Regions from separate parts of the Metabacillus hrfriensis genome, predicted to be linked through region 2. Evidence: riboswitches for the same ligand, from Rfam matches in the RefSeq annotation. Region 2 holds a riboswitch; each other region holds the start of a gene.
What was found. Region 2 has a riboswitch for cobalamin ahead of QLQ22_RS16885 (DUF4430 domain-containing protein). Riboswitches for the same ligand answer to the same signal wherever they lie in the genome.

Region 1 (8,251 bases), 660 kb from region 2:
GATTGAAAAAGAGGCGGAGCTTGCACAAATAAAGCATCCTGCAATCATCCTTGTCGGTGGTGTGGTGAGGTTAAGGGAGAAAATAAAGTGGTTTGAAGAGCTGGAATTATTAAAAGACAATGATAAAAAAAAGGTGGGGGCAGCGTGTCAATCATAACGGAATTAAAAAGCCGCAGGGCAATACGCGACTATCGTGATCAAGCCGTAGAAGACGAAAAGATTAAGGAATTACTGGAAATAGCAACTTGGGCTCCAAACGATCGGATGAGAGAGCCATGGGGTTTTTATGTCATAAGAGGTGAAGCTAAAAAAAGGTATGAAAAGCTGGCAGAAGAGTTTTTGCAAGAACGTTTTCCAACAAAACCGAATTTAGTACTAAGTTCCCTCAAAGTATTAAAGAACACACCGGTACATATCGTTGTTACTTCTGACATCGTTCCTGAGGATGAAGAAGCGTCCCGAGATAATGAATATGCGGTATGCTGTGCGATTCATTCAATGTGGCTGGCCGCGAAGGATCTGGGATTAGGATTTGTGTGGCGGACAAGAGGCGTGGGGCTTGTTCATGATAAACGGATGTATCAGTTCATTGGTGCGCCTGAGAATAAGAAGATAATAGGGAATATATTTATTGGGTATCCAGATGAAGAGGCTTTAAAGAAGATGAAGACTTCCGCAAGAACATCCTTTGAAGAAAAAACGGTTTGGTTATAGAAAGAAGAGACAATTTTAAGGAAGAACCAACAGGCTGAACCCAATTCTACAATAAGGCAGTCTCTTGTTAGGGAGAAAATAGAGCAAAACCTCCCATCTATTTAAGCGATGTAGATATGTATTTTTGTATCCTTTAATAGTTTGGCTGATGGGAAAAAGGGGTTTTTGGCATGAAGGTGGGAATAGGAAGGTGCAATGGTACGTTTGGCGAACTTGTTCAAGGCGTTTTATGTGAACGCCCATTTTTAATATCGCTGCCTATACCAATTTTAAAGAGCAACGCTGTTTTTATTCCTTATAACAAGATGGGTGAGATTACTGGATCACTCTCAAATACAAAAGCGGTAGAGGCATGCAAAAAGGTGTTTCAATGGTTTGATTTAAAAGGCGGAGGGCATTTGGAGGTTAACTCGAATATTCCGAGGGGTAAAGGATTGGCCAGTAGTTCAGCTGATGTTGTTGCGGCAATGAAGGCTGTTGCGGATAGTTATTCCATACCCTTGTCAGAAGAGATCATCTCACGGATTTCCAGTGAGATTGAGCCTACTGATGGTGTTATGTATAAAGAGGTGGTTGCATACGACTACATTCATGGACAATTAATAGAGACGCTAGGTCCTTTACCATCCTTCGTTTTGATCGGAATGGATTTAGGAGGAACAATTAATACGCTTGAATTTAACAGACAGCCCAAACGATATAGCAAGGAGGATCAAGCCGTTTTCTCAAAGGCATATGATTTGGTTAAATTAGGAATAGAATTTCAGGATTTGTCTTTTGTTTGTCAAGCAGCGACACTAAGCGCCAGTATAAACCAAAAAATATTGCCAAAACGTTATTTTAATGAATTTAAAAGCTTTGCTTTAAAGTACGATGGAGGACTTATCATCGCTCACAGCGGCACTGTTCTAGGGGTTTTATTGAATCCGTCTTTTGAGAATATTGGCGAAATTGCAGAAACAATTTCTAAACGTATTATCCAGTTGAGCAATCAGCCTAACATGAAACCTTTCTATTATTTTCATAGATCAAACTGAGTAGACTGACTTAATAATTGACAATGAAGTTTTGCTGGATTCCGGAAAATGTAAGTTAGTGAAAACTTTTTAGAAAATAGAGGAGAGAAATTTTATGTTTTCTAAAGAAGAAAAAGAATCTGTTTATAAAGTAATTTACAAGAGAAGAGATATTCGAAGCTTTCTGTCTGTCCCTATTTCTAAAGATATTATACATAGAATATTAAACGCTGCTCACCATGCACCTTCAGTTGGATTTATGCAGCCTTGGAATTTCATAATCATTTCATCTGAAAAAATAAAAGAAAAATTAGCTTGGGCAGCAGACAAGGAAAGACGAGCATTAGCTATTCATTATGATGGAGAAAGAGAAACAAGATTTCTTGGTTTAAAAGTAGAAGGTATAAAAGAAGCTCCAATCACAATATGTGTAACTTGCGACCCAGCAAGAGGAGGTTCACATGTATTAGGGAGAAATTCAATTCCTGAAACAGATATTCTTTCAACAGCCTGTGCCATTCAAAATATGTGGCTGGCAGCTTGTGCTGAAGGGCTTGCCTTAGGGTGGGTAAGTTTTTATAAAAAGAATGATATTCGTGACATTTTAGATATCCCTCTTCATATAGATCCTATCGCTCTTCTATCTATTGGTTATACGGATGAATATCCGGAGAAACCTATTTTAGAATTAGCTAATTGGGAAAAAAGGCATCCTTTAGAACAGCTTATCTATGAAAATAAATGGGGGGAAAACAAACATCAGGGTGATTGAAACAATAATTATTTAGAAGTGAAGGTGTCCTAAGGTGGACTTAATAGGGAAATGTGGTGTGAATCCAGAACTTCCCCGCACACTGTTAAATGGTTTTATTTTATAGGAAGTGCTTAAAGCAGGGTGATGCATAAGTCAGGAGATCTGCCTTTATTATTACTGCGGGAATGGAGAGAGTGCTTTTAAGTGTATCCTTTTTCTCTTTTTAGTTTAAGTTCGCTCATGGTTTAGGTGGGCGTTTTTTATTTGTCTTAATTTCTGCATTTCGAATCAGAGGAGCGTTTTTTGAAGAATGGAGTTGATTTCTATTAATAGTCATAAGCAGGAAGCCATTGGGGGTTACAAACATATAAGCATTGTTATGCTCTTAGTCATTGCTCTTATCACAGTAGTAACGATTGCAGTGATGGTTGGTCCTGTTTCAATTCATCCGGCAACATTTTGGAAAATCATAGCTTATAAAATTCCAATTTTACAAGAATGGATTCCTGTCACATGGTCTAAAGCAGAAGAGAATATCATTTGGAACATTCGTTTTCCAAGAGTGATATTAGGAGTAATTGTAGGCGCCGGGTTAACTATCGCTGGTACAACAATACAAGCTTTGGTTCGGAATTCGTTAGCGGATCCCTATATACTAGGAGTTTCATCGGGTGCATCTGTTGGGGCTACACTAGTCATTATCTTTGGTGCGTTTTCAATGTTTGGACAATATGCATTATCACTTGCTGCATTTTTAGGCTCGCTTCTTTCAGTTGTTCTGGTTTTTCTACTGTCGCAAGTCGGGGGAAGAATTTCAACTGAACGTCTCCTATTAGCTGGAATTTCAGTTTCTATGATTCTATCTGCATTTACAAGCTTCATCGTCATTTCTGCACCTCGTCAAGAAGGGATAAGGGATGCGTTGTTTTGGATGATGGGAAGCTTGGCAGGAGCAAACTGGAAGCACATACCTATACCTTTTGTAATAACAGTTATTGTTTTTATTTTCATTTGGAGCCAGTATCGCTATATGAATTTGCTCTTAATGGGGGAAGAGGCAGCTGTTACTTTAGGGTTGAACGTAGAAGTATTTCGAAAAATATTAATTTTAGTTACTGCACTACTAACAGGGGTTTTAGTTGCTGTCAGTGGAGCCATTGGTTTTATCGGATTAATGATTCCTCATATTGTTCGTCTCATCCTTGGATCTGACCATAAAATGCATATCCCCATCAGTGCTTTAATGGGGTCTGTATTTCTTGTGATGGCTGATTTATTTGCAAGACTTATCATTGCTCCCGAGGAAATGCCAATTGGGATCGTAACAGCTCTTTGCGGTGCTCCATTTTTTATTTGGCTTTTACGCAAGAGTTCATATTCATTTGGAGGAGGGGGCTAAGCATGGATGTTTCAATAAAAGATATTTCAGCTTCTATTGGAAAACGAAAAGTACTTAAAGAAGTTAATCTGAATATTCATTCTGGTGAAGTAGCAGGTATTATTGGTCCAAACGGAAGCGGTAAATCCACTTTATTAAAAAATATGTCTCGTGTGATAAGACCAGATGCTGGTGTTATCACTCTTTCAGGTGAATATATAGATAAAATGTCTTCCCGTAAGTTATCACAGCACCTCGCTATTGTCAGTCAGGAATCACCTGTCACATTTGATTTCACAGTAAGAGAAATTGTATTGATGGGCCGTTCCCCTCACAAAGGCTTTCTTAAAGCAGATACAAAACATGATGAAGACATTATAGACCTGGCCTTAGAAAAGGTTGGAATGCAGGAATTCAAACAGCGGAGTTTTTCTTCATTATCTGGCGGTGAAAAACAACGGGTCATGATTGCAAGAGCTCTTGCACAAGAAGCCAAGGTACTCTTACTTGATGAACCAACCAATCATTTAGATGTACATCATCAAATACAAATTATGGATTTAGTTCAGAAGCTGAAAAACATTACTGTTATTGCAGCATTACATGATTTAAATCTAGCTGCTTATTACTGTGATCGTATATTTGTTATGCACCAAGGAGAAATTGCAGCTTACGGCTCCCCAGAAGAAGTACTGACAAAACAATTATTAAAGGAAATCTTCAGAGTCAATGCAGATATCAATATACATCCATTAACAAAAAAGACACATATTACTTTTTTGTCGGAGAGTCTTTTATATGACTAGATTTCAGAAAAAACATTGTTATAGGAAAAGGAGAGGAAAAAATGAAATTTAAAATAGATAAAATACGAATGGGATTAATGGTTTGTATGCTTCTTTTTATTTCTGGCTGCAATCAACAAACGGAAGTGATCGGAGAACAAGAGAACACCGATATAGCACAAGAAGAAACTGAAAATGAAGTTATAGAAATTAATAATCTGGATCGTAAAATTCAGTTTAGAGAAGCTCCAAAAAGAGCTGTAAGTTTAAATCAGCATATTACTGAAATTATGCTGGCACTTGGACTCGAAGATTCAATGGCAGGAACTGCATATTTAGATGATGAAATTTTACCGGAGCTGAAGGAAAAATACGAAAAGGTTCCTATCCTTGCTGATGAATATCCGAGTCAGGAAGTTTTATTAAAAGCAGAACCTGATTTTGTATATGCAGGCTGGGAAAGTGCATATAAAGAAGAAGCGGTTGGTTCTATAGAGGAACTAGAGAGTTTTGGTATTAAAGCATATCTTCATGAATCGTCAAATATAGTAGCACCTACCATGGATGATGTATTTTCTGACATCAGCAATATAGGAAAAATCTTTCGAGTGGAAGACAGAGCTGAAGAATTAATCACTGCCATTAAGACCGATATGAACGATATCGAAACGAAATTAGGCAACATCGAAGATCCAGTTAACGTATTTGTTTATGATAGCGGTGAAAAAGAGCCATTTACTTCTGCTCAAAACTTTTTAAATAATATTATCACTCTTGCTGGGGGACACAATATTTTTAGCGATATTGAAAAAGGCTGGGCAAGCGTAACTTGGGAAGAGGTTGTGAAACGAAATCCTGAAGTGATTGTCATTATGGACTATGGAAATACGACAGTGGAACAAAAGAAAGCTTATTTGTTAGCACATCCTGCTCTTCAAGATGTATCAGCTATCAAAAACAAGCGTTTTGTGGTTCTTCCGCTAACTGCAGGTGCAGAGGGAATTCGCGGCCCTCAAGCACTTAATACATTAGCAAGGGCATTTTATCCTGAGAAATTTGAGTAAAAAAGGGAGTAAATGATTGTTGGATAATAAACAATGTGGCGTGCCATGGTATTGTCATCCTCTTTCTTTTTCCTATTTATAAGTATATACTGAGAGTATGAAAAGGAGGTGAATGCAGCAGATGATCTTAGAATTTACACATGATTTGGCGCCATATTTATCGCTGTTAAGCTTATTCTTTACTGTAGCAGCCATGTTTGCTTTCGGCTACTTGCTGAATCAATCATTAAAGAAGCATCCTTCTTTAAAGGCGGTCATGAAAAAAGAGCAGGAGAATCAATTTTCCCCGCAGCGGATGCAAAATGAAACAAATGCTATTTCACTTTGGATTACCATGCAAATGAGGCAGTATGATTCAGGTGATGATGTACCATCTACTATCTTTCTTGGAAGTTTAGCTCAAAATGGAAAACACCAAGGAGGATTTAAATGGAAAAGAAAGCTGCATTCATTTCACGGAAAACATTACTCATACTGTTAGGAATTACACTGCTGATTTTACTGAGCGGCTGCCAGCAGGCAAATGGAAACATTCAGGATATTACAGGCCAGACACCTGGTTTTTTTAATCACTATTTTGTGTATCCCTTCTCTGTATTGCTTACAACATTTGCGGACTGGTTTCAAGGAAGCTACGGATTTTCAATTATCCTTGTCACGCTGCTGATCCGATTCGTGCTTCTGCCTTTTGCTTTAAAGCAGTCAAAAGATCAGATGCATATGAAAGGCAAGATGGAAAAAGCACAACCTGAATTAAAAGCACTGCAGGAAAAAATGAAAAAAGCAAAAGATGCTGAAACAAAGTCGAAGCTTCAGCAGGAAACGATGAAGATTTATCAAAAGCATAATATTAACCCGCTGGCTACTTTGGGAGGGTGCTTGCCGCTTCTCATACAGCTGCCGTTTCTGACAGGCTTTTATTATGCCATTCAAAGAACTCCTGAAATCGCAGAGCATTCGTTTTTATGGTTCAATCTGGGCAGTCCTGATTTAACATTGACCCTTCTAGCTGCCGGGATCTATTTTTTACAGTCAAGGGTTTCATTAATTGGTCTTGATGAGGCGCAGAGAAAGCAAATGGCGATGTTCAGCTATCTGTCGCCAATCATGATTGGCGTATTTTCTCTGACAGCACCTGCTGCACTGCCCCTATACTGGACGATCGGCGGAATCTTTGTCATCCTTCAAACATTGCTTACAAAGAAGCTATTTCAAGCAGAACCAAGCTCATTATCAATGGCTAAATCATAACACCCAGGGCCAATTCCAAGTGAATTGGCCTTTTTTGCTGCTTAAAAAAAGGGTTTGCTGCTTATCAGGCAGAATGTAATAGAGGATATAAATGAAAACTACTAAAGGAGTAACAAGATGAAGTCAGATGTGTTTCAAAAAACAATCACAAAAGTAATAGATGTCAATCTGTCCTACCTTTTAAAACTTCCAGCTGGATATGAAAAAGGAACGGGAGAGGTACCTCTTGTTTTATTTCTTCACGGAGCCGGTGAACGGGGAACAGATCCAAAGCTTGTAAAAAAAATAGGACTGCCGGAAGTCGTTGATAAAGGAGACTTTCCGTTTATTCTCCTTGCACCTCAGTGTCCAATTTCCACTGCAGGGAGAGCAAATTGGATCATGGAATTAGATGGTGTGTCTGCACTTTTAAAAGAGGTTATTGAAACGCATCGCGTCGACCTCAAGCGAATATATTTAACAGGTATGAGCATGGGAGCTTATGGGGCTTTTGAGCTTGCATCAAGGATGCCTGATCTATTTGCTGCACTAGCGCCTATTTGCGGGGGAGGCTGCCCTGAAAAAGCAGATCGGTTAAAAGAAATTCCAACATGGATCTTTCATGGGGAAAGAGACGATGTTATCCCAATCAGGGAAAGCTTGGATATGGTGAATGCTATTAAAACTGCGGGAGGGAATGTAATGTTTACTTCTTATCCTGAAGCAGGTCATGACTCATGGACAGCTGCCTACAATGATCCTGAGTTTTTTTCATGGCTTCTGAAGCAAAGTAAATAAAAAAGGAGACGCTGTAAAAACAGTCGTCTCCTTGCGTTTTGAGGCGAAAAACCACATGACCACATTCATGTGTGCGGAAAACCGCATGTCCTTCGACTTACACAAATCAGCTCATCGCTCTAGTAATATACCATTTAAACCATCTGTACACAAGCTTTTTTTATGAAAATAAATGCTGTGATTGGAGGTAAAGCTTTATGAATTTAAAAAAATTCACGAAAGATTTTAAAGAATTCTCATTGGAACATGGCTGGAAAGTCGTGATGCATAAGGAACACGAGCTTTTCAGAAGCAAGGATAAATATGCGATTATTGATGCCGAAGATGATGTGCTCTTAAAGTTTTACCTTGAAAATGAGGATGTCGTTTGCTTTAAAAAAACCATTTGGAATTTGGACTGTAAGATAAATAGCGCTACAAAAGTAATTACCGTTTTTAATGAACCGGAAGTTTTTGATGAATAGTATCCCTTCATTGATTGGATTCTTTTTTGCGAAACAGCAGCTGAAAAG
Region 2 (8,251 bases):
AGTACTCTGCTTCTTCCACGCCCTGCCAGCGGAAAGACTCTTCAATGCCTTCAGTAAAAAGTTTGTTGTCTGTTTCTGAAGAGGACTGAGCAAAAGAATTTTCGTTCACGTCGATTAAAAGCTTAGAAGTCGTCCCTTCCGCATAATCAAGGTTAGTTCCCGTTAAAGAAGAAGAACTCAAGCCGAGCTGTGCTGGATCAAATGCTGATAGAGCCGATTGGAATAAATTCAGATAATCTTCACTCTTCTCCATTTTAACGCTGACTGGAATCATGTTTTGAACTTGCTGATCAGGATATGCAAGAGTGACAATTGAAACCTGGTCTTCGGGACGGGCAACAAATGTGGTTTTTTCAGACTGAACGTAAAGGTTAGATTCACTCTTTAAACTTGAGTCCTGGATGGATTGCTCTGCTTGTTCATAACTTGCTTTGTCCATGCTTGAATCTGATTTGCTTTCATTTACTCCGAGCTGATTAAGGAAGTATGGCGATATCAATAAGAGAATTAAAAGTGCGGCGATGCTTGCGAAAGCAGGTGTCACCCAGGGCTTTCTGTGTTTATATTCATTTTTCGGCAATCGGGCATAAATTTCGGCAGAAGTCCGTTTATCTTCAATCACCGGAAGCTTTTTTATGGCTTTTGCAATTTGTTCTTCATTCCAATTTGATTTGTTCATCCCTTTAAAATCCCCTCCTCCCTCACATTATGGTCTGCCAAATGTTTTTTTAATGCTTTTAATGCTCTGTGCTGTGTGGTCTTCACCTTACTCTCAGTAAAGCCAAGTGCAGCCGCAGTCTCAGCAATGGACAGCCCTTGAAGATAACGGAGAATGATGACAGAGCGCTGATCTACTGTACAGCTGTCAAGAGAACGGTAAATTCCCTGCAATTCTTCATTTTGAGCGGCAATTTCCTCAGGCAATGGCTGAACATCCTTTATTTGCTGCCGGTCCCAGTCAAATGTTTCAAGAATTCTTTGCTTCAATGTTTTTTGCTTTCTGAAAAAGTCAATGGCAACATGCCTTGCTATAGAAAAAATCCACGTTTTTTCACTGCTTCTGCCTTCAAAGCTGTCATAGGATTTTAAAATGCGGATATATACTTCCTGAACGAGGTCTTCAGCCTGCTCACGATTTTTTACCATATAAAATAAAAATTGAAAAATATCTCCATGATATTTTTCATAGATCCTCTGAAAGGCCTCTTCCATGAATGTACCTCCGATCACACCATTAGTCGATTTTGTTTTATAAAAAGTTACATATTATTCACTATATATCTGTTCAAGAAAAGTTCAAGCGCCCGTTTAGCTCAAGCATGACAGATAAGAATCCGCAAGAAAAGTCCGTTTGTGACTTTTTTGGCGGATTCGTTCTGACACGCATCTAGGCATCGGCGCCGGCTCCGAACGCAGATATCTTTATTATATAATCCACAGCCTTTTGACTTTTATAAATTCCTGAACGTATAAAAAGGAAGGTGCTCCCTTCCTTTATTTCCAGCTATTTTATGATTGTTTAGGCTTCGTAAATACGATTGCGCTTCTTTCGTATTCTACATCTTTAGAGCCAAGCCTCGCATTCGCGACTCTTGCAGCAGCAAAGAAGTAATCTGACAATCTATTCATATATGTTAATACGTGTTCATTAATCTCCGTCTGCTTCTGCAGGGAAACGATGCAGCGTTCAGCTCTTCTGGCTACTGTTCTTGCAATATGTATCGCGGATGCTGCTTGTGTGCCTCCGGGAAGGATAAATCGCTGCAGCGGAGGAGCTTCAGCAGAATAATGATCGATTCTTTCTTCTAAAAATGCAATCATTTCAGCTGTTGTTTTATAGGGATGCTTCTGTTTGCCATGTATAACCGCAAGATCACTGCCGCAATCAAACAGTTCATGCTGGATCTTTTCAAATTCATGATACAAGTCAATCAGTTTTTCTTCATGAAGCCACGTCATGGCAAGTCCGACAAATGAATTTACTTCATCAATTGTGCCGTATGCCTCGACTCTTAAGTCATCTTTGTCGACACGGCCGCCAATTATACTTGTTTTCCCTTTGTCGCCAGTTCTCGTATACAGATTCAATTTTAAGCAGCTCCTTTAGGGTTTAAAATAAAAAGAGCGAATCTAATCGCTCTTTTATTTTACCATTTTTCTTATTGCATTGTTATGCCATAATCCTTCTTATTCAAGTAATACTCAAACGTTTTTCGCATAACAGGATAAAGCAGAAGAAAGAAAATTCCATTTCCGATTGCATGTGCTGTATCAAAAGGCAAGCCTGCAAGGTAATAAGCTAAGCCATGGTCAGTTAATACAAACATATTCAGTGATACAACAAACCCGAAAAGATAACCCGACAATACAGAAATGGGTGTAAAGATGATCAGACGATTTGATTTCACAAATTTGCCTAAAAAACCTGATAATAACGCGAGTGTACCCCATGCGAGCATTTGCCAGATTGTCCATGTTCCCATTCCGAGCAGCAAATTGCTCAAGAAGCAGCCTAATACGGCTACAATCATGCCATTTACAGGACCAATTAGGATTGAAGTAATCAGAATAATCGCTGTCATTGGCTGGACGTTCGGAACAAATTGAAAGGCCATTCGCCCTACAACTGATAAAGCAATCAGCAGGGAAAGCAGACTGATTCTTCTAGTTGTCATAACGTGATCCAGGATTACTCATATTTTCTTAAATCGAACTCTACTTTATCTCCATCTTTCAGCTCGATTTCATTAGCACCAGTCATCGCATCTTCTCCATTTACGATTAAGTGCCAGTAGGTTTTATCCTTATCGCTTGCCATCATTCCATCAATTCCGCTGATGAACCCTCCAGCTTCTTCCACTTCAAAATTCGCTTTCATTGCATCCATCAGAGTCTGCCCTTCTTCAAAAGATACTTCTTTTGAATCAACTTTCTCTGCCATTTCGTTTTTAGTCAGTGTAACAACAGCTTTTGTCTCTTCTGCTTTTTCTCCATTTTCAGCGGCCTGCTCTGATCCCTGAGCTTCCTTCTTCGGCTCCTCTGCTGTATTTCCGCAAGCTGCAAGCAGCGCTAAAAATAAAACAGACAGTAAGCTTAAAAATTTATTCACAACTAATCTCTCCTTCATCTGTATGTAACTATTTTGTGAAACATGAAACCACAAAACAAAAAGCCCATCTGCAGATGGGCTTAATAAACGGCATAATAAGAAACAGATTGTATGCAATGAAACATAAATCCTGCCGTTTCTATGCTCAACCCCCGAAGAATACAAACAATGTAAGAGATTCCGGCAGGTCTACTGACTTTTGCTTCATTCTCCACTTGAACCTTCCCATATAATAAACAGCAAGAGAGCCATCTGATTATATAGTGGTTTAACCAAAGTTTCGTCGGCAAATACAGTTGCGGGGACAGTTCAGGCATTGCACCCGATTCCCTATTAAGCGTAAAGCACCTATATCTCAAAATATACGATTTTTAATTCAGTCTTATTTTACATAAAATGACTCAGGTCTTCAACAGTAATTTTATAAGGCGTTCCTTATGAAACAAGAATTTTCGTCACGTTCTATCAGAAAGATCGCTTTTTCGAGGCAAATAGAAGCTGAATGCTGTACCTTCATTTACCTTGCTGTGTACATTGATCGTGCCGGAATGGGCATCTACGATGTTTTTTGCAATCGCGAGGCCAAGTCCCGTGCCCGAACGGCCTCTCGTTCTTGCTTTATCTGCTTTATAAAACCGTTCAAAGACAAAAGGCAGATCTTCTTCTACAATACCTGTACCTGTGTCTTTTACATCTATTTTCATGCCGCCTGCAACGGTTTGAACATGAATTTCAACAGATCCCCCTTCAAGCGTATGCCTGATCGCATTATCAATAAGATTCGTCAAAACCTGCTCAATTTTATCGGGATCTAAAACAAACTCAGGGTCATCTATCGAAAATGAAGAGGTTAACGTAATTTTTTTGTCCCTTGCAAGTCCCTGGAATTTTCGGTTGATTTTTTCAATAAACTCATGAATAGAGATTCGTTCTAAATTCAGAGAAATGTGACCGGCTTCCATTCTTGCCAGGTCCAGTAAATCGTTAACAAGTCTTCCCATGCGCAGCGATTCATCGTAGATTACCTGTGCAATCTCCTTTTTCTCTTCTTCAGAGCTTGCAATGTCATCGACGATCGCTTCACTGTATCCCTGCAGCATGGCAATCGGCGTTCTCAGCTCATGACTTACATTGGCAATAAAATCCTTCCGCAGCTTATCCAGCCTTCTCTCTTCTGTCATATCTCTGAGAACAGCAACTGCACCCCGAACATATGACTGGTTATAGAGAGGGCTCATAACCATCACCCAGCTTCTGCCCTGCAGATTGACCTCGACTATGTGTTCTCTCTCTGTGCTGACAACTCTTTGAAATAATTCTTTTGCTACTGGAGGGATTTCCTCTCCCTCATTAATTTGCATTTTTTGTTCGTAGTACCAGGACTGAAGAAACCGTTCAGCAGGGGGATTGGTGACGAGAATCGTCCCGTCAATATTCAGCGTAATGACTCCATCTGCCATACTGCTTAAAATACTGGTTAAATGTTCTTTTTCCTGGTTGAGTGCATTGATATTGAATTTCAGCTGCCTGCCCATTTGATTAAACGCGACGGCAAGCTCGCCAATTTCGTCATGACTTAAAATCGGCACCTTCGTATCAAATTTTCCTCGTGTAAGCTCCTGCGTTACTTCCCGCATTTTTCTGAGCGGATAAGTGATTCTTGTTGATAGAAAGAATGCGAATATCGTTGTTAATACAATGGCAATACCTGCCGCAAGCAGAATATATTTTGTCGTATGCTTTGTTGTTTCATGAACAGCAAGCAGCGACTGCGACATAAACACTGCCCCGTTTTCTCCATTTTTCAGCTCATAGGGTACGCCGACGACCAGCACTTCCTCGTTATTATCCGAACTGATCTGCTGCTCAATGGAGAGTTGGGTGAGCTTGCTGACATTTTTTTGATCTGCAAATACTTTAGACAGCTCGCTGTCATTCTGAATATCCTCCATTTCAAAAACAGGGGTACTGTCAAATTTCTTTGGCGAAAACCAGTATTTGTTCTGATCTTCCACGATGATGATGCTTGTAAGCTCATCGGCCAGTTCCCATGAGATTGACCTCGCCAGTTCTTGATCTTCATGTTTTTCAAGAATAACAGAGATTTTGTTGGCTAATTGTGTAAGCTCCCGTTTGGCCTCGTCCACATGATAATTTTCAATGAATTCCAGAAGAAGCACAGTCAGAATTAATAAAACAAATGAAACGAGCAATAAAATGGTAAACCACAGTTTACCGACAACGCTTTTCCAAAACATCATTCACTGCCTACCTCAAATTTGTATCCAACTCCCCATACAGTCACAATCATGGCAGCTGCATCCGGTGATACCTTGCTCAGTTTTTCTCTCAGGCGTTTTACATGTGTATCAACTGTACGCAGATCACCAAAGAACTCGTATTGCCATACTTCTTTTAATAATTTCTCGCGGTCGTATACTTTGTCCGGTGTTTTTGCGAGGAAATAAAGCAGCTCATATTCTTTAGGAGTTAAACTGACCTCTTTGCCGTCTGCAAGCACCCGGTGTGCATCGTGATCAATAGAAAGATGCGGGAACACGATAACATTTTTAGCTTTCGTTTCTGTTTTCAGGAATGATGTTGTCGATGAGCGTCTAAGAAGTGCTTTCACTCGCAGAACGACTTCTCTTGGACTGAAAGGCTTTACGATGTAATCATCTGTTCCGACTTCAAAGCCCTGAACCCTGTTTACCTCTTCACCTTTTGCCGTAAGCATAATGATCGGAGTGGCTTTTTTCAGGCGCAGCTGTCTGCAAACTTCAATCCCATCGAGTCCGGGCATCATTAAATCAAGCAGGATTAAGTCATATTCTGCAGACAATGCCATTTCAAGAGCATCACTGCCGTTGTCAGCTTCTTCAATTTGATAGTTTTCTCTTTCTAAATACATTTTCAAAAGTCTTCTGATTCTGTCTTCATCGTCAACGACCAGGATTTTATAGTTCATGTTGTTTTCCATCTTGCTTCTCCTCCTTCAAGTACCCAATACCATTATCTTACCAAAAAACCTTCACTTTATATGAGTGAAGGCTCTCTTGATAAAAAAAGTACAAGCAACTGTTTAGCTTCTGCAGGAAAATCCGGGTTTGACTTTTCCTGCAGATTTGTGCTGGGCGATGGACCTGCATACCAATGCGAAAAACTTTATACTTTCTTTTCTCTTAAAGAAAAACTCTTAACTATGCGTAAGAATGCAGACCGGCAATCACCAGATTGACAAAAATCAAATTAAACATGATGATGGCAAAGCCAATAACTGCAAGCCATGCTGATTTTTCTCCCTGCCATCCTTTTGAAAGACGCAAATGCAGGTAGGCTGCATAGAAAAGCCAGGTAATTAATGCCCATACTTCTTTAGGGTCCCAGCCCCAAAAGCGTGTCCAGGCGATTTGAGCCCAGATCATTGCAAAAATGAGCGCTCCCAGAGTGAATACCGGAAATCCAATTGTAACAGATCGATATCCGATTTCATCTACTAAATCGAGGTTGACGTTTTTGGTGAGAGGCTGCAGGAAAGCTGAGATTCGCTTTCTCAAGATTAACCGGATCGCTCCGTATAATAATAATCCGGTGCCAATTGACCAAATGACAGTATTCAGCTTTCTTGCAGAAATAAGAGCGGGAACTTCAACAAGAGCTTCCATTTTGCCTTCTGTTAAAAGTTCGCCTTTATGAGGGCCTACCAGAGCAGGCATATTATAGATCATTTCTGCATTTTGCTCATTTTTATCTGTCCACTTATAAACGGCTTCATAATCCATCATTCTGAAGGTGCTTGTCATTGCAATAAATGCAATCGTAGCTACAAGTGTAAACATGACAACCTCAAGCCAGAATGTTTTCTTGGAATTTTTCGTTTGATCCACTGTCCGGATCAAATAAATCACACCTGCTATAAAGCTGATGGCAAGAATCGCCTGACCAAGAGCCGCTGTTGTCACGTGAATGTGCAGCCAGCTGCTTTGAAGCGCTGGGATAAGCGGTGAGATATCTGTCGGAAACATGCTCGCATAAGCGATAAGCAGCAATGCGACCGGCAGAGTAAATAACCCTAAAACAGACACTTTATAAATAAAGTAGAGTACTATAAATGCCAGAACAAGCATCATGCCAAAGAATGTTGTAAATTCAAAAAGATTGCTGACCGGTGCATGACCGGATGCGATCCATCTCGTAATGAAATAGCCAACTTGTGCTGCAAAAGCAAGAATTGTGATTGCAATACCCGCAGTCGCCCATTTACTTGGCTTTTTGTATTCTTTCCTCTTATCACGGATGGCTCCGCCAAAAAGAAATGTCGCAGCCAGATATAAAATGAATGCTGCAAATAGCAAATTACTGCTTAAAGCCGCCACTCCTTTTCCTCCTTTATGACTTGTCTTATTTCTCGTCTGACTGATCCTTCGGCTTTTCAATCAATGTGCCTTCCAGCACTGAATCAATCTCATTTTTAATGCCGTACCAATTCTTATTTGTATGCCCGGCAAGAAGAATTCCTTCTCCGCTTCGTCTCAGCCAGATGCGCCGATGATTCCAATACATACCCTGGGTAACGCCAATCATGAAAATGGCTCCGCCAAGTCCAAGGAACCAAAGAGTATTGTCTTTGCGAACAGTAAGAGCTGAGAGATTCTTTGTTTCCACGCCTTCAAACTTCATTTTCAGCTGGTTGTCTTCATTTGGTTCGATTGTCTGCTGAATAGCAACGAAGCTTGTTTCGCCCTTAGGTTTATCAGGAGAAATCATTTTAAATACAAAAGCAGGATTATCTGGTATTCTCGTTTTCGTTGCAGGCTCTCCCTCACTGTTAAAATAAAAATCAGGAAGATAGCTTGCCACTTCTACTTTATAGCCATTGCCCAAATCAAATTCTTTTTGAGGATCCAGCAGATCAATTGTCAGCTGTCCAAAGTTTTCCTCCGTCTCTTTGTCTACTAAACTAAAGGTCATTTTATTCAATTCATTTAATTTATAATCCACTTGATACAAAGCGTATGAATCATGCTTAAGCGGCTGATTTACTTTAATTTGCTCATCTTTTATTTTTTTTAGCTCAGGCTCTTCCCCGATAACCGCTTTACCCTGTCTCTCGTACAAAGTAACGTTCGTCTGATAATTTTT
Region 3 (8,251 bases), 680 kb from region 2:
AATAGATCTTGATGGAACGCTATTAAACAGTGCAAATAAAATCAGCGCAGAAAATTTGAAAGCAATTAAATCTGCTCAAAAAGAGGGCATAGAAGTGGTAGTTGCTACTGGCAGAGCACATTTTGATGTAGTAGAAATTTTTAAGGATACAGGTGTAAAAACATGGATTATAGCTGCAAATGGAGCTACGATTCATAATCCTGAGGGGGTATTATTTCATTCACAGCCAATGGAAAATGAAACAGCAGCTGCTGCGCTTCAATTTTTGGAACAGAATCATTACTACTATGAGGTGTTTGGCTGCGATGCCATCTATACTCCTCAAAGCGGAAGAGAGCTAATAAATATTGAGATTGACCGGGTCGAAAGTGCAAATCCGGATGCGGACCGCGCTCTGCTTCTGCAGGCTGCTGCAAAACAATACAGCCAGACAGGTTTTAAGTTCGTTGAATCGTATAAGGACATTCTAAATCAAACTTTGGATATCTATAATATTCTCGCTTTTTCTTTTCATCAGGAAAAGCTTGATGCAGGCTGGGAGAAATTTAAAGACATAGATAATATCACTTTGGTTACATCAGCTGCACACAACTTTGAAATTGAGCATAAGCTTGCATCTAAAGGGATTGCTCTTCAAAAACTGTCTGCCCATCTTGGCTTTGAACTGATTGACACTGCAGCCATCGGTGACAGCATGAATGACAAATCGATGCTTGAAATAGCAGGAAAAAGTATTGCAATGGGGAATGCCCGCCCAGAAATTAAAGCCATCTGCAAGGATATTACTCTTACAAATGATCAAGACGGGGTAGAGCTTGCGATTAAACGGATGATGGATGCGAAGCAGCAAGTGTGAAAGAAAAGGCCGGTCTCAACTTTGAGACCGGCCTTTTCTATGCCATGAAATGATCATTATTTATAAAATAAACAAGATGATCTGTCCATTCGTTATTTTCATAAAGAAACCCTTTGCGCAGGCACTCAAACTCCATCCCCACACTTTCGGCCAGCTTTACAGATGGGTGGTTATCAAGATTGATGTGCGCCTCAATACGGTGATAGTTCAATTGATCAAACGCAAGACCGATGGCCGCTTTAACAGCTTCTTTTCCGTAACCCATTCTCCAGAATTGATTATGAATGGTATAACCCATGCGGGCCCATTGAAAATCATCACGGAGCAATGTTGAGAAATCGACATATCCGACATGCTTTCCATCTGCTAACCTGAATACACCGAAAACATATGCTTTGTCTTCATTGATGAGCTGTTGATGTTTGCCGGTGAACGCAGCAAACCACTCTTCCGTGCAAACACTCATATCAAGTCTGCCTTCGTCGTATTTGTGCTGTTTAGGCCACCTGTTTATATATGCTGAAAGCCATGTTTGATAATCAGATGCCTGATAAGGGCGGATGATCAGTCGGACTGATTTTGTATAATAGTTGGCCAACGAATATCCCTCTCTCTTTTTTATGACCTGAAAATTTGATTCAGCTGTATTATTTTTCTATCTTTAAATGATTAGGTTGTACTAATCGTCTTAGGAGAATGGTATGAAACGAGATAATGAGCTTTTAATCCGAATATGCAGAAAGAAACCGCAGCACTTACTCTAAAAAACTCATTCAACACATTCTCTGCAAAAATAGAATTGCTGCCGGCCGAATCAATCACTCTCAGCACCAGGAATTCAGATTGACTGTACATTTTACCCCGGGCCTGTTTGCAGGGAGTCAGTACTGCTGGCTAACGCTCAGTTTCAAATAGATAGGCAGAAAAATTGTAAATGATGTACCGGCACCAGGCTGGCTTTTCACATAAATATGGCCGTTCATTGCTTTAATAATGCTGAAAGATACCATCATACCAAGGCCGGTTCCATTCGATTTAGTAGAGAAATAGGGTTCCCCAAGCCTCAGAACCTGATCATCCGTCATTCCTTTACCATAGTCAGATATCACGATTTTGATATGAGCGTCTTCCTTTATAGTTGAAATTTCTATTATACCGCCAGAAGAATAAGATTCTATACCATTTTTAAGAATATTTATCAGTGATTGCTTAAGCTTTAAAGGATCTCCAAGAACTAAGATGTCATCAGAACTGAAGTTTTCATTAAACTGCACATTTTCCATTTGTGCAAGAGGTGACATGACGTTGATGCAGTTCCTGAGTTCAGTATGGATCTCAATTGGATGATTATTTTCAGCTTCAGGTCTTGCAAATGTCAGATAATCTTTGATAATGTTAGTCGCTCGATCTAACTCGTTTAACGAAATTTCTATGTATTCTTCCTTTTTTTCCTGGCTGATATCTTCTTCTCGAAGCAGCTGCAGAAAGCCTTTTGTCGTCGTCAGCGGATTGCGGACTTCATGTGATATGCTTGCCGCTAAGTGACTGACCACTTCAAGTTTTTCTGCTTTAATCACACGTTTCAGCAAATAAAAGTTTTGGACAATTGTTTCAAAAAGAATCGTTCCTATGACAGCTGCAAATATATGGAGGATAATAAGTTCAATATAAGATTCCAGTTGAAAAAAAGCTCCATAAATCATTTCAATGTGAAGGATTGAAAAAATCAAAGACGTCAGCACGATGGCTGCAACAAGAATTAATTTCTTTCTGAGTCTGCTTTTTAAATAATAGGATGAAAGCATTGGCACGAAAAGAACAAGAATGCCAGCCATCACAATAGTCGGATAGATGCCGTTTCCCCCAATAAGCAGCCGGGTCACAGCGGTAACGGCAAATAAAAAGAATCCAAGTGGATATCCTCCGTACAACAGTCCCATTACAAAAGGTATTCGCCTGAAGTCAAAGAAAAAATCATCCTCAATCATAAACGGGTACAGCATGCTTAAAATAATCGCAAGTGCCGGCAAAATAGCAAAAAGCCACTTATTTCTTTTTTTATTCGTTTCTTTTCTCATATATAACAGCTGTATAATCAACAGCGGGGAAAAAACGAGTAAAAAATTCAGTAAAACATCCTTCATTCCCATGCAGTTCTCACCTTATCCGCAAAAGTATTAAAAAACTTCACTATTAAAATATATATCAAATTTACTAGTGAATGTTAGAATATTCTAAAAGACTTTAAATTTTTTTGTCAGGAGAAAAGTAATGAGCAAACAACAAATGCAAATTAAGTTAATGGTTAAAAAAGAATACGATCTGGCAGCAGAATTTTTGCGGACCGATTTGGAATTGAATGCCCTAATCATTGAGGACTTGACCGAAGAACATATGATGGTTTACGGAGGTTATCTGAATACGCATTTGAACGCCATTTTAATGATTTATCCTGAAAAAATTTATTACTACAGCCCCGATATTAATTTCCCATTAGCAGAATTTGCATTGATCATACGGGAAACCGGCATCAGGAAAATTGTCGGAAAAAAAGAATTGGTCGAAGAGTTTAAATGTCACTTTCAAATGGATCTTGAAAGTGATTCGTTCATGCTCAGATATGAAGGAAGCAAAGATTTTCAGGCAAGCAAGGGTGTTAAAATGATTACTAGTCTTGAAGAATGCCGAAAACTATACGATTTGTTCATGAATGTCGATGAGTATAAAATGATTGGACCAAATGAAGACTTTTTTGCAAATGATCACTTTCAAAACATAGAATCAGGAAAGCTGAATGTATTCTACAAGGCAGTAGAAGGAACAATGGTTTCAACCGCAGGAGTGTTTATTGAAAGCTCCCGCACTGCCATTATAGTTGGTGTAGCTACACCGCCGGTTCATCGTCGGAAAGGATATGCTTCTGAAGTGATTCGTGCCATATGCCAGAAGCTTGCAAATGAAGAAAAGGCCATTTATTTATTTTATAATAATCCAGATGCAGGAAAGCTATATAAACAGCTTGGATTTTATGAGGCTGCAAAATGGAAAGTCCTTGGAATCTCAGCACACTCTTAATATTATGCTTGCATGAAAACGAAACTTCAGCTATGCTTAGAAACAATTGTTAATGAATTTTAAAAATTTAATATTTTTACAAGCGATAGGTGCTAATTACAAGAGTACATTTCTGTATTAGCTTAAAAGGGAAGCTCGGTGAAAATCCGACGCGGTCGCGCCACTGTAATGGGGAGAATTCTATAAAAGTCCACTGTTTTTCTAATGAAAAATGGGAAGGGAATAGAATACAATGAACCTGAGTCAGGAGACCTGCCTATCGTATGCACTTCATGCCTACGCGGAATAGGGAGGGTGATGCGATATGTTGAAACCGGTCTTGTGTCTCAACTCAAGTTAGCTTAGTCCATCAAACTCTCTTCTTTCAAGAGAGTTTTTTTCATGCACCGAAAGTTGAGAAACGATAAGAAACGGGGGAGAGGCAATGAGCATTAAGAATTCAAACTTAGGTTATCCGAGAATCGGAGAAAAAAGAGAGTGGAAAAAGACGTTAGAATCATTCTGGAAAGGCGATTTAACTGAACAGCAATTTGAACAGAAGATGAAAGAGATCAGGCTTTCACATTTGCAGAAGCAGTTGGACAAAGGAATTGATCTAATCCCGATTGGTGACTTCACCTATTATGATCATATACTGGATACAGCTATTATGTTTGGTCTTCTTCCGGAGAGGTTCCGGACTCAAGATGCAAATTCCCTCCAGACCTACTTTAATATTGCAAGAGGCAGCAGTGAGCAAGTGGCGGCTGAAATGACAAAATGGTTTAACACGAATTATCATTATATTGTACCGGAACTGGGTCAGGCAGAGCCAAGACTGACCGAAAACCGGCTTTTGCATCTTTATCTTGAAGCAAAAGAAGAGCTCGGCATAAACGGTAAGCCTGTTATTGTCGGTCCGCTTACCTTAGTTGCTTTATCAAAAGGCGAAAATAAAGACCAAGTAATTCAGAAATTAATTCCTTTATACGTTCAGGTGCTTCAGGAGCTTGCAGATGCCGGCGCTGAGTGGATACAGATTGATGAACCGGTGTTTGTGACATCGAATGCAAATGGTGCATTATTTTCAAAAGCTAAAGAAATTTACGGAACAATCAGAAGAGAGATGGAAAATACAAAGCTGCTGATTCAAACTTATTTTGAAAGTGTTGAACAATACGAGGATCTGGTCAGCCTCCCCGTTGATGGCATTGGACTCGATTTTGTTCATGACAGCGGTGTATCGCTTAGAAAGTTGAAAACGGCAGGATTTCCAAAGGACAAAGTTCTGGCTGCAGGGGTCATTGATGGACGTAATGTGTGGAAGGCAAGTCTGCAAAAGACCGTGAAGCTTGTCCACACTATTTTGGAAGCTGTTGACCGGGACCGGCTGATTCTTCAGCCTTCATGCAGTCTAATTCATGTGCCGGTGACTGCAGAAAATGAACAGCAGTTAGATCCTCTTGTAAAAGATGCCTTATCTTTTGCGGATGAGAAGCTTTACGAACTGAGTGTATTAACGAATTTTATTAACTTTGAAACTGAAGCAGAGGTGCTTAAAGAATATGATTCAGCTACTGATCAGTTATCATCATCAAAGCTGAGAAACCAAAGTGCTGTTCAGGATGCGATGAATCAGCTGGATTCCTTTTCAACAGAGAGAGCGGAAGCTGGTCTGCGGAGAAAACAGCAAAACAAACGGTTCAGCCTTCCATTGCTGCCAACAACAACAATCGGCAGCTTTCCGCAAACAAAAGAGGTTCGGGCACAGCGCCTTAAATGGAAAAAAGGCGAACTGACTGAAAAGCAATACAGTATTTATATAGAAGAAGAAATAAGAAAATGGATTGAAATTCAGGAAAATCTTGAGCTGGACGTTCTGGTGCATGGAGAATTTGAAAGGACGGACATGGTGGAGTTCTTTGGAGAAAAATTATCAGGTATAGCAATTACGACTTTTGGCTGGGTGCAATCCTATGGCTCGCGCTGCGTCAGACCGCCAGTTATATATGGAGATGTTTTACTTGAAGAGCCAATGACAGTAAAAGAAACCGTTTTTGCTCAAAGTCTTTCTGAAAAACCTGTAAAAGGGATGCTGACAGGTCCTGTCACGATTTTAAACTGGTCATTTGTTCGAAATGATCTCCCGAAATCAAGTGTCCTTAATCAATTATCACTCTGCATCCGAAAAGAAGTTGAGGCACTTGAACAAGCTGGTATTGCGATGATACAAGTAGATGAGCCGGCACTCCGGGAAGGCCTGCCGCTTAAATCGGAGAAATGGGATAAGTATATAAAAGATACGGTGACGGCATTTAAGCGGTCTACAGCTTCCGTCCAGCCGGATACACAAATTCATACACATATGTGCTATTCGAATTTTGAAGATATTATCGAAGCGATTGATGCATTAGATGCAGATGTCATTTCAATTGAAACTTCAAGAAGTCATGGTGAACTCATCCATTCATTTGAGAAATATTCATATGAGAAAGGGATTGGATTAGGCATATACGATATTCACAGCCCAAGGGTCCCTGCAGAAAAAGAGCTCGTTATGAATATTAAAAGAGCCCTGCAGGTTTTAGATCCGGAACTTTTTTGGGTCAATCCTGACTGCGGGCTGAAGACAAGAGGAGTCACGGAAACGATTGCAGCATTAAAAGTGATGGTGTCAGCCGCAAAAAGCTGCAGAGAAAAAGCAAGCGAGGCTGCGACTGTATAATTTTCACCAGTTTCATCAAAAAACAAGCCTGTTCCTAAATAGGGAACAGGCTTGTTCGTCATCTTAGCGGACACCTTTCATGTAGCTTTGAATTTTAGGAGAAAGAATTAGCATCAAAAATCCTAAAAGTACAGCTATACCGCCAATGATACCAAAATAGAGAATTTCAGTTTCGGGTTTATAGAATTTAACAATTTGAGCGTTAATAGCTTGAGCAGATGCACTTGTCAGGAACCAAAGACTCATTGTCTGTGCTGAGAATGCAGCCGGAGCAAGCTTTGTTGTTGTAGATAAACCAACAGGTGACAGGCAAAGCTCTCCGAGTACAACCAGGAAGAAGCTGAGTATTAGCCAAATCGGGTTAGCAAGTGAATCTGTTCCGTTCACGTAAGCAGGAATTATCATGATCAAAAATGATAAACCTGCAAAAAACAAACCAAATGCAAATTTTTTCGATGTAGATGGCTGACGATTGCCAAGTTTAATCCAAAGCCATGCAAACACCGGCGCCAAGAAGACAACGAATAATGGATTTAACGATTGAAATAATGATGATGGAATTTCAAAACCGCCAAATTTTAATTGTGTTCGAGTATCAGCGTATGCCCCAAGAATCGTAGCTCCTTGTTCCTGTATCGCCCAGAAAACCATTGCCGCGATGAACAGTGGAATATAAGCAATAAGGCGAGAGCGTTCAACATCTGTTGACTTAGGACTGCGGTACATCACAATGAAGTAAACCGTTGGAATTAATATACCTAAAATACTGATTAAGAAAGTAAATCTTTCTATCGTCAGATAGCCGGTTGAAATGGATATAGCTCCTAAAATTCCGATAACAGCTATACCAATAGCCAATCTTCCGAAAACTTTATTTCTTTCAGAAGGAGTAAGCGGGTTTGGAACTGCTGATCCAGCCAATCCAAGATTTTTCTTTTTAGTCAGCAAGAAGACGATTAATCCTAAGGCCATACCAATTGCAGCAAATCCAAAACCTAAGTGGAAATTATATTTTTGACCTACAGTACCAACAATAATTGGGGCCAGCAGACCGCCTAAGTTGATTCCCATGTAGAAAATGCTGAATCCTGAATCGCGGCGATTATCATCTTTGCTGTATAGATCACCCACAATATTCGAAATATTCGGTTTAAGCAACCCGGTACCGATTACAATGAAGAACATTGACACGAAAAATGCAGCAATGCTTCCAGGGAAAGCAAGAATAATATGACCAAGCATAATAAGGACTCCGCCATAAAAAACGGTACGTGTATTTCCAAGTAACCTGTCGGATATCCAGCCTCCGATGATTCCGGACATATAAACAAGAGATCCGTAGATGGACATAATGGAAAGAGCAGTAGTCTGATCAAGTCCAAGTCCGCCATCTTTCATGGAATAATACATATAATACAGAAGAATAGCTCTCATCCCATAATAAGAAAAGCGCTCCCAAAATTCTGTGAAGAATAGCGTGAACAATCCTTTAGGATGACCGAAAAAACCTTTTTGCGGTACACTTTGTACAATTTTGTCTTTATCAATCGATGACATGATACAAGAATCCTCCTTTTTACCATGTATAATAATACTACTATTAAAATTGAATTGTC
Region 4 (8,251 bases), 640 kb from region 2:
GAATTTTTTATCCAGCATAAGTTCCCAAGGTATACCTGATACTCTATCTATGCTAATTCCCCATCAAATTCATGCTGCTATTCAGGAATCTCAAAGGATGACAAATTAACGGCTTTATTTTATTGGTTTGGATATTCCGGCTACACACTCTGTGTTTTCCGGAGCAGCAAAACCTTGTTGATCATATTTGTAAATAACGGCTTCTTCTAAAATTTCTTTTCCAGCCAAATGTTTCTGTACGATTTCACTTCCAATTTCCGGAGTAATCGCCTTGTACCATGTTCCTTCAGGATACACAATTACAACACAAGCATCCTTGCATCTTCCGTTACAGCGGGTTCGTGTCGTATGTATCAAGGTATCAAGATTCATATTTGTGACTTCCTCCCTAATCGCCTGCGTAACCTCCTCGCCTCCTTTCCTCATACAGCTGCTGCCATTGCAAATTAATACATGATGTTTCGTTTCCCTCAAATTCCAAGTTGTCATTTTAGCACTTCCAGTCCATTATTTTTTGAAAAATAAAAATGCACCCCTATATAGATAGAGGTGCACAAAAAATACATAGCAAAAGAACATAGCATTTTCTACTACACATCTACCCATAAGCCCGTGGGTATGCGTAAAAGATAGGCAGGTCTCCTGACTAAGGTTCATTGCTTTATTGCGTCTTCCCGAATATTATCAGTGACATTTGCAATAAGCTCCCCATTACAGTGGCGGGTACCGCGACGGCTTTTCACCGTACTTCCCTTTTAATCAAAATCTTGGTAAGATTTTTGAACCTATCTTTTAATTATTTAATTATTATTCTTAATGTTATTATTTCATAAATTTGTCTATTTCGATATTCATATTAAACAAGAATTCAGAAATTAGCAAACTACTTTTTAAAAAATCGGACAACAAAAAAATCCGTCCAATTATTTTGGCGGATAAAACGGAAGCGCTAAATCACATTAAAATAAGCCATTTCCCCTGCTATTCGTTTCACCATTCCCCCGAAGCAAAAGAAACTTTAATACTAAATTTATGAAACTCAGCGCCTCTACATTATTATTCTGTGAGTTGAGGTGGACACTCCTAAAATTAATGATCGAGACAGAATTAGATATATTAAGATCCTTCTCGTGTATGAAAAAACATTTATTATAAAAATATGAAACCTATTTATGCATATAGTTGGATAAAAAAGGACATAAATACCTCTTTTGATCATGCTAAATCATAGAAAAATAAATAGACAACTGCTAAACCTTATAGTAAGGTATAGACAAATTAATCAATCTTAACAGGTGCTGTACATTGAGAATGTATAGCTTAAAAGGGAAGCTCGGTGTAAGTCCGACACGGTTCCCGCCACTGTAAGTCTGAGTGACCTGCATATTGTCACTGCTTTTTATAAAAAGCGGGAAGACGCAGGAAACAATGAAGATGAGTCAGGAGACCTGCCTGTATAAAGAACATAATGTGACCTACGGGAAATAGGGAGGTGTGTGCGAAAGGATATTGCTGTGTCTGTGTGACGGGCTGACAATTGTCTTGTAAGCATTTAAACTCTAGTGGGTTTAAATGCTTTTTTTATTTGAACGCTACTAATTTTAAGGGAGATTGAAGATGAATAAAAAATCATGGCAGGTGTCACTAATCATGGTGCTGGGATTAACAAGTTATTTTTGGCTGAATTCGTACGAAGATGCTTATGCTATGCATATCATGGAAGGTTTTTTGCCTTTTGGCTGGGCGGTTTTTTGGTGGGCTGCAACACTTCCCTTCATACTTGCCGGCTTGCGTTCTATACGTAAGAAGCTTAAAGAAAACCCTGAATTGAAAACAATGCTTGGCCTGTCTGCTGCTTTTGCGTTTGTATTATCTGCCTTAAAGATTCCCTCAGTAACAGGCAGTTGCTCTCACCCAACTGGAGCAGGTTTAGGAGCCATATTGTTTGGACCTGCAGCAATGAGTGTATTGGGTACGATCGTGCTATTATTTCAGTCATTGTTATTAGCGCACGGCGGTTTGACAACCTTAGGTGCAAATGCTTTTTCGATGGCAGTCGCAGGTCCGTTGTTAGCATATGCAATCTTTAAGATCAGCATTAAAGGGAAGATATCGTTTGCGGTTGCTGTTTTTCTGGCAGCTATGCTGGGAGATTTAGGTACATACTTAGTTACTGCAGTCCAATTAGCTCTAGCATTTCCAGCTGAAGTGGGCGGATTTACAGCATCTTTTTCAAAATTTGCAGCCATCTTTGCCTTTACTCAAATTCCGTTAGCAATTAGTGAAGGATTATTAACGGTTATTGTTATGAATTTGCTACAAAAATATAATATGCCCGAATTAAATCAACTGCCTGCTGTTAAGGAGGTTAGGTAAATGAAAAATTTCATTTTGTTTTTATTCGTTATTGTGCTGGCAATTATTCCTTTATATCTCCAAAAAGATGCTGAATTTGGCGGGGCTGACGGTCAAGCAGAAGAATTAATTGAGGAAATTGCACCTGCTTATGAGCCTTGGTTCAGTACAATTTGGGAGCCGCCAAGCGGTGAAATTGAAAGTTTACTATTTTCTTTACAGGCTGCTGCTGGTGCGATTGTCATTGGTTATGTAATCGGATTTGGCCGGGCCAGGAAAAAATATTCCTCTAAATAAATGGCAGAAACAAGGGATCCTAATGTTGAAAATCGATGATTATGCTTATACTAGTGCATTAAAAGATGTTCATCCAGTTGAGAAAGTTGGGTTTGCTTTTGCTTATTTACTATTTACGATCATTACAAAGAATATATGTATTGCTTGTCTAACATTTATTTTGATGAGTGTAGGTATTGTTTTTGGTGCGAAAATACCTTTTTATCATTATATAAAGCTTCTTCTGTTTCCTTCTTTTTTTCTGTTTTCCAGCATAATTGCCATTTTAGTTTCAATTGCTCCTGCGAATGGTGAAAGAATAAATGCAATATGGAGTATTCAAATGGGATCATGGCAACTATATGTTAGCCCATATAGCATCAATCAGGCCTATCATCTCGCTGCAACTGCCTTAGCAAGTGTGAGCTGTTTGTACTTCCTGATTTTGACAACAACTCTTCCCCAGTTGATATGGGTATTAAAAAAAGTAAACCTGCCGACTCTTTTTATAGAATTAGTGGGATTGACTTATCGTTTTATCTTTGTACTGTTGGATAAGATGCATGAAATCTATCTTTCCCAATCCAGCAGGCTTGGTTATCAAAGTTATAGAGTTTGGATCACTTCTATCGCACAACTTATCGTTAGTCTCTTTATTAAATCGATACGTTCTGCCAGAGAATTGCAAATAGCAATAGACAGCCGCGGCGGAGATGAGGGTTTGTATGAAGTGGAATTGAATGTGACGTATAATCGATTTCACTGCGCAGGAATTACTGTTTCCATTGCAGCACTTTTGGCAATAACCTTTATAACACAGATTATTGAATGAAAATGTAAAAGGGGCTACACCAGTGAGATCACCAATTCTTTCATTTGAAAATGTTACATATAAATATCCAGATGGAACTATTGCATTAAAAGATATTTCATTTTCCATTGAACATGGGAAAAAGATTGCCTTAATAGGCAATAATGGAGCTGGAAAATCAACATTATTCTTGCTTCTTAATGGAATTTTAAAACCAACGGCCGGTTCCATTAAATTTAAAGATAAAAAAATAACATATACACGCAAAGAGATCCGGCAAATTCGTAAACAGGCAGGAATCGTCTTTCAAAATCCTGAGACACAGCTTTTTTCATCAAGTGTTTATGAAGATATTAAATTTGGCCCTAAGAATTTAGGGCTAAATCCTGAAGAGCTAGAAAAAACAGTTAACGAGGCAATGGTTTTAACTGAAACGGAAACTTTAAAAGATAAACCACCTCATTTTTTAAGTATTGGTCAGAAGAAACGGGTTGCATTTGCAGGAATTATTGCAATGAATCCAGAGTTAATGATATTGGACGAGCCAACTGCAGGACTTGATCCCTATTATTCTATGAAAATTATGGAGTTATTGCAAAACTGGAACAATAAAAACCGTACGATATTACTATCTACTCATAATGTTGATCTTGCTTATGAATGGGCCGATGAAGTCATTATCTTAAATAACGGAAAGATTATTGCGCATGGTTCTCCTGCAGAAGTATTTCAAAATGCAGAAGCAATCCAACAAAGTCATTTAGAAAAGCCTTGGGTAATGGAGATTTTTGAAAACCTTGCTGAAACAAAAATTCTTTCACACAAAAATTATCCTAAATCCAAAAAAGAGTTAGTTGAAATAATGAGTACATTAAATAAATGCTAATTTGACAGGGTCACGTTAATAGGTCTGATTTACCTTTATTTAATTAAAAAGCATTCGATGTTCAAGGACATCGAATGCTTTTCTTTAATTTTTCTTAATATACATCGGCAGTTCTGTATGTCCAAGCAAGCGAGCATAAACAAATAGATTTCCTTTATGATTTACTTCATGCTCAATTCCCATTTTAATTAGAGCGGTCCCTGGAATTTTGAATCCGAATACATCTGTTAAATCAATGACTTGATTTAACTCTTCCTCTGTTAACGATTCAAGGATCTGCACCGTTTGTTCCGTATAGAGTTCCGCAAGTTTCAGCAGGTTCGTTTCCGTTATTTCAGCTTCCTGCATGAGCGGCTGTGCATTTCCTGCTTTCACTACAGCTGTAAATTTGTACATCGAAGTCAGCATGTGCGTAATCAGTTTTTCTGTCGTCATGGATGTTTCTGCAGGTTTAAATTCAGGGTTATCATGCTGCATTTTTGATATTAATTCCAGTGTTACAGCTCGGTGTGATAGAAAATGGTTGATTAATTTTGAATTCATTAAATGGCCTCCGGCAAGTTATTTAGCAAATCCCATGAACTGCTTCAGCATAGAAAGACCGTATTTGCGTTCATCTCTCGATTTTTGATGCTGCTGAACAAACGCAAGAAACTTTTGCTCGCGAATTTCAATATGCTTTTTGGCAAGCTCCCGTTCGTATCTGATTTCTTCTTGATACATATTCCTTTCATTGCTTGACGTTTCATGGATCACATCAAGCTTATCATGAAGCGCGGAGAATTGTCCTTTTGCAGCACTCAGCTGAACTTTAGATTGTTCATTAAGCTTATTATGAAGGGCTGAAAATTGTCCCTTTGCAGTACTCAGCTGAACTTTAGATTGTTCATTGAGCTTATTATGAAGCGCCGAGAATTGTCCTTTTGCTGCACTCAGCTGAGTTTTGGAATGCACATCAAGCTCCTGCTTGACCGTTCTCTTCATTTCATCAATCAGCGTCAGCTCCAGCTGATCCATTTTCAGCTCCAAAATAGACATATCCTGTTTCCCTTTTTCTTCGATTAAGTTAAAGATTTCCTCAAGCGCAACTTTTATATTTTTCTTTGCTGAAAGTTCCATATCAGTATCAGCCTTTGCTGCAGCAGCCTCAGATTTCCCGTTCATGTTCAGCATTTGGATAATTGTTTCGTGGTCAAGCTGACTGTCTTTTAAGTGCTTAATTTTACGAAGCACCTCAATATTTTCCGGTGAATACACACGTGCATTTTTATGATCCCTCTCGATTTCCAGAAATGCTGAGAATTCCAGTTCCCACATTTTTAAAATATAAGAAGATTCCCCAAGCAATGAAGCAACCTTTGAAATATTTAATGTTTTCCCCACTTAAAACCCCGCCTTTTCTAATTTTTTGTTGCTATATCATTCGAGGCGGACATAAGAGGATTCCTGCAAGTCGACAAAGGTTCTAAAATAAAGTCATCATCCTATGTATTCATGCGTTTTTCGGCATTTTTTGCTTATCAGGATTTTAATAATTACTCTTTTTGCATGGAGTATTCTTTCTCGATTTTACAAATTTCCACTTTATAATCTGAGTACCATTTTTCTTTTCCAGCTTTCTGCGCACTCAGATGCTGGGTGTGCTGCTTCCATTCTTTTATGGCATCAAGAGAATGCCAATAGGAAATGGTGATTCCGAATCCATCGGGCCCTCTCACACTCTCCCATGTGAAGAAAACCAGGCTGTTTTTTTGGCAGCTTCTTCCATGGATTCAGCCATTTTTTCATAACCGGCAGCATCCTTATCCGATCGCTGTGATGTGAAAATAACTGCATATGTATCCAAAGTTTATAACTCCTTTCTAAAAACCTTGTATGGTCATGCCGCCATCAACAAATAACGTTTGGCCTGTAATGTAACTTGCAGCATCAGATCCCAAAAATACAGCTGGTCCGACAAGTTCAGGCAGCTGGCCAATTCTTTTTAACGGGGTGACAGCTAAAATGTCAGATACATATTTTTCGTCGCTCAATATTTTTTCGGTAAGAGGTGTTTCAAAATACCATGGACCAACAGAGTTAACGGCAATATTATGCTGCCCCCATTCAAAAGCCAATACTTTTGTCATTTGAATCATCGCCGCTTTTGTCTGGGCATAGACGACACCTGTACGCAAGGCAGTATGTCCTGCAACGGAAGAAATATTAATGATTCTGCCGCCATTTCCCTGTTGTTTCATCAGCTCTCCCGCTTTCTGTGACATAAAAAAAGCAGATTTCAAATTTGTATTCATAATCGTTTCCCATTCTTCCTCTGTTACATCAAATGCTTTAGACCGAATATTCATTCCGGCATTATTGATTAAAATATCTATGGCTGGATTGATCTCTTTTATTTGCTCAAATGCCTGATTTATACTGTCTTTATCCGTCACGTCGGTGACAATCGGAAAAGCTTTTTGCCCCATTGCTTTAATTTCGCCTGCAACTTCAAGAAGATCTGCTTCTGTTCTGGAAAGCAGTACAACATCTGCTCCAGCTTCTGCATATCCAATGGCTAATGCTCTTCCAATTCCCCGTCCTGCTCCTGTTATAACGGCAAGTTTGTTTTTCAAGTGAAATGATGGTAAATACATGCTAATCCCTGCTTTCAATGAAATATCTCTTATTTTATCATAAAGTTCCGATTTTTCTGTTTAATAAAGTAACTCTTTCAATAGAAAATTGCTGATTTTAAAAAACAAAAAAAGAGCAGACATTTGTCCGCTCTTTCTGCTATTAAAATTTTCCAACATTGCTTCCTGGAATGGAAGTATGAGTTGTTGGTGTATTTGGTGCTTTTTCAGAAGCAGAACGATTTGTTTCAGATCCTCCAGTTAACTCACTGCCAGCTTCTTTTACCTTTGAGCCGATTGATGCCAGATCTTTTTGTGCGTCTTTAGCTGTAGAAAGTGTATCATTTGAAATTTGAACGACGTCATTCACGTTATCCATAACATCTTCATTTAAACGGTCATAGAGTTTTTTTGCCTCATTGATTGCATCTTTTAATGAATCTGCTGCACTTTTAAATTGTGATACCATTTGATTTTTGACTTCACCTGGATTTTCTTTTACCTGTGTAAAAACATCAACAGATGAATCCTTCAAATTAACAGCTGAGTCTTTCACTTGATTTCGGGTTTTACGGTCAAATAGGGTGACTAGTCCGCCTATAACTGCACCTGCTAAAATTCCCTTTACAAGCTTGCTGTTATTTTTATCTTTGTCTTTTTTTGCAATACTAATTTCAGTCTTCGAAATTTCTGCTGGTGCTGGTTCTGATCCCAGTGTATTGTTTTGGTTCGAATTATAGATTGTCATTGTATTAATCCTCCTGTTTAGTTAATGTCATACTCCATACATACCCACCTTCCTGCTAAAATGAAACCTATTAATTTAACATCTTTTTAATATTTTTAATAATTCGGAATAATCTGTTCATATTTTCTTAGAAGATGTATAATTACTTAGGAACACGAAAGACCAATATTCGTTTTGGAGGGAATGTCCATTGGAAAAAACGATTGAAAAACGTTTATATCGCAGTGAAGTGCCTGCAGAACTGACATGGAATTTAGAAGATTTGTTTGAAACACATCAGGATTGGGAGTCAGAATTAACGACCATTGAACGGGACGCCGCACAAATCAGAAAATATAGAGGGAAGCTCGGTGACGGTGCAAACTCTCTATTGGAATGCCTTCAAGCCGAAGAAAATTTATCAAAAAAAATAGTGAGAGCCGGAACATACATCAGCCTGCAGCAATCTGCAGACGGAACAAATCCCGAGCATCAAGGAAATTACTCTAGGTTTGCTGCCGTTCATTCAAAAGCAAATGCAGATTTATCTTTTATAGAATCTGAACTATTGTCTCTTCCTG

Region 1: another riboswitch for cobalamin. It lies ahead of QLQ22_RS13760 (FecCD family ABC transporter permease); the one in region 2 lies ahead of QLQ22_RS16885 (DUF4430 domain-containing protein).
Region 3: another riboswitch for cobalamin. It lies ahead of metE (5-methyltetrahydropteroyltriglutamate--homocysteine S-methyltransferase); the one in region 2 lies ahead of QLQ22_RS16885 (DUF4430 domain-containing protein).
Region 4: another riboswitch for cobalamin. It lies ahead of QLQ22_RS13840 (energy-coupling factor ABC transporter permease); the one in region 2 lies ahead of QLQ22_RS16885 (DUF4430 domain-containing protein).

What each region holds. Positions count from the first base shown of each region.
Region 1 is NZ_CP126116.1:2,759,967-2,768,217, reverse strand. Features, by position in the region: gene cobA (uroporphyrinogen-III C-methyltransferase) at 1-157, shown strand, start outside; gene QLQ22_RS13775 (nitroreductase family protein) at 145-714, shown strand; gene QLQ22_RS13770 (GHMP family kinase ATP-binding protein) at 885-1,751, shown strand; gene bluB (5,6-dimethylbenzimidazole synthase) at 1,846-2,502, shown strand; cobalamin riboswitch at 2,508-2,668, shown strand; gene QLQ22_RS13760 (FecCD family ABC transporter permease) at 2,795-3,883, shown strand; gene QLQ22_RS13755 (heme ABC transporter ATP-binding protein) at 3,886-4,668, shown strand; gene QLQ22_RS13750 (ABC transporter substrate-binding protein) at 4,710-5,711, shown strand; gene QLQ22_RS13745 (hypothetical protein) at 5,833-6,192, shown strand; gene yidC (membrane protein insertase YidC) at 6,141-6,962, shown strand; gene QLQ22_RS13735 (carboxylesterase family protein) at 7,080-7,739, shown strand; gene QLQ22_RS13730 (hypothetical protein) at 7,937-8,203, shown strand.
Region 2 is NZ_CP126116.1:3,416,775-3,425,025, forward strand. Features, by position in the region: gene QLQ22_RS16865 (hypothetical protein) at 1-679, opposite strand, end outside; gene sigX (RNA polymerase sigma factor SigX) at 676-1,212, opposite strand; gene QLQ22_RS16875 (cob(I)yrinic acid a,c-diamide adenosyltransferase) at 1,510-2,088, opposite strand; gene QLQ22_RS16880 (ECF transporter S component) at 2,160-2,675, opposite strand; gene QLQ22_RS16885 (DUF4430 domain-containing protein) at 2,690-3,109, opposite strand; cobalamin riboswitch at 3,275-3,476, opposite strand; gene QLQ22_RS16890 (ATP-binding protein) at 3,565-5,370, opposite strand; gene QLQ22_RS16895 (response regulator transcription factor) at 5,367-6,089, opposite strand; gene ccsB (c-type cytochrome biogenesis protein CcsB) at 6,310-7,485, opposite strand; gene resB (cytochrome c biogenesis protein ResB) at 7,511-8,251, opposite strand, start outside.
Region 3 is NZ_CP126116.1:2,735,026-2,743,276, reverse strand. Features, by position in the region: gene QLQ22_RS13655 (Cof-type HAD-IIB family hydrolase) at 1-856, shown strand, start outside; gene QLQ22_RS13650 (GNAT family N-acetyltransferase) at 894-1,454, opposite strand; gene QLQ22_RS13645 (ATP-binding protein) at 1,738-3,006, opposite strand; gene QLQ22_RS13640 (GNAT family N-acetyltransferase) at 3,128-3,931, shown strand; cobalamin riboswitch at 4,002-4,205, shown strand; gene metE (5-methyltetrahydropteroyltriglutamate--homocysteine S-methyltransferase) at 4,356-6,635, shown strand; gene QLQ22_RS13630 (peptide MFS transporter) at 6,699-8,192, opposite strand.
Region 4 is NZ_CP126116.1:2,779,656-2,787,906, forward strand. Features, by position in the region: gene QLQ22_RS13835 ((2Fe-2S) ferredoxin domain-containing protein) at 115-489, opposite strand; cobalamin riboswitch at 616-804, opposite strand; cobalamin riboswitch at 1,279-1,470, shown strand; gene QLQ22_RS13840 (energy-coupling factor ABC transporter permease) at 1,618-2,376, shown strand; gene QLQ22_RS13845 (energy-coupling factor ABC transporter substrate-binding protein) at 2,377-2,652, shown strand; gene cbiQ (cobalt ECF transporter T component CbiQ) at 2,678-3,463, shown strand; gene QLQ22_RS13855 (energy-coupling factor ABC transporter ATP-binding protein) at 3,456-4,328, shown strand; gene QLQ22_RS13860 (DinB family protein) at 4,413-4,871, opposite strand; gene QLQ22_RS13865 (helix-turn-helix domain-containing protein) at 4,890-5,711, opposite strand; partial or broken gene QLQ22_RS25165 (antibiotic biosynthesis monooxygenase family protein) at 5,864-6,174, opposite strand; gene QLQ22_RS13875 (SDR family NAD(P)-dependent oxidoreductase) at 6,191-6,964, opposite strand; gene QLQ22_RS13880 (YtxH domain-containing protein) at 7,107-7,691, opposite strand; gene pepF (oligoendopeptidase F) at 7,882-8,251, shown strand, end outside.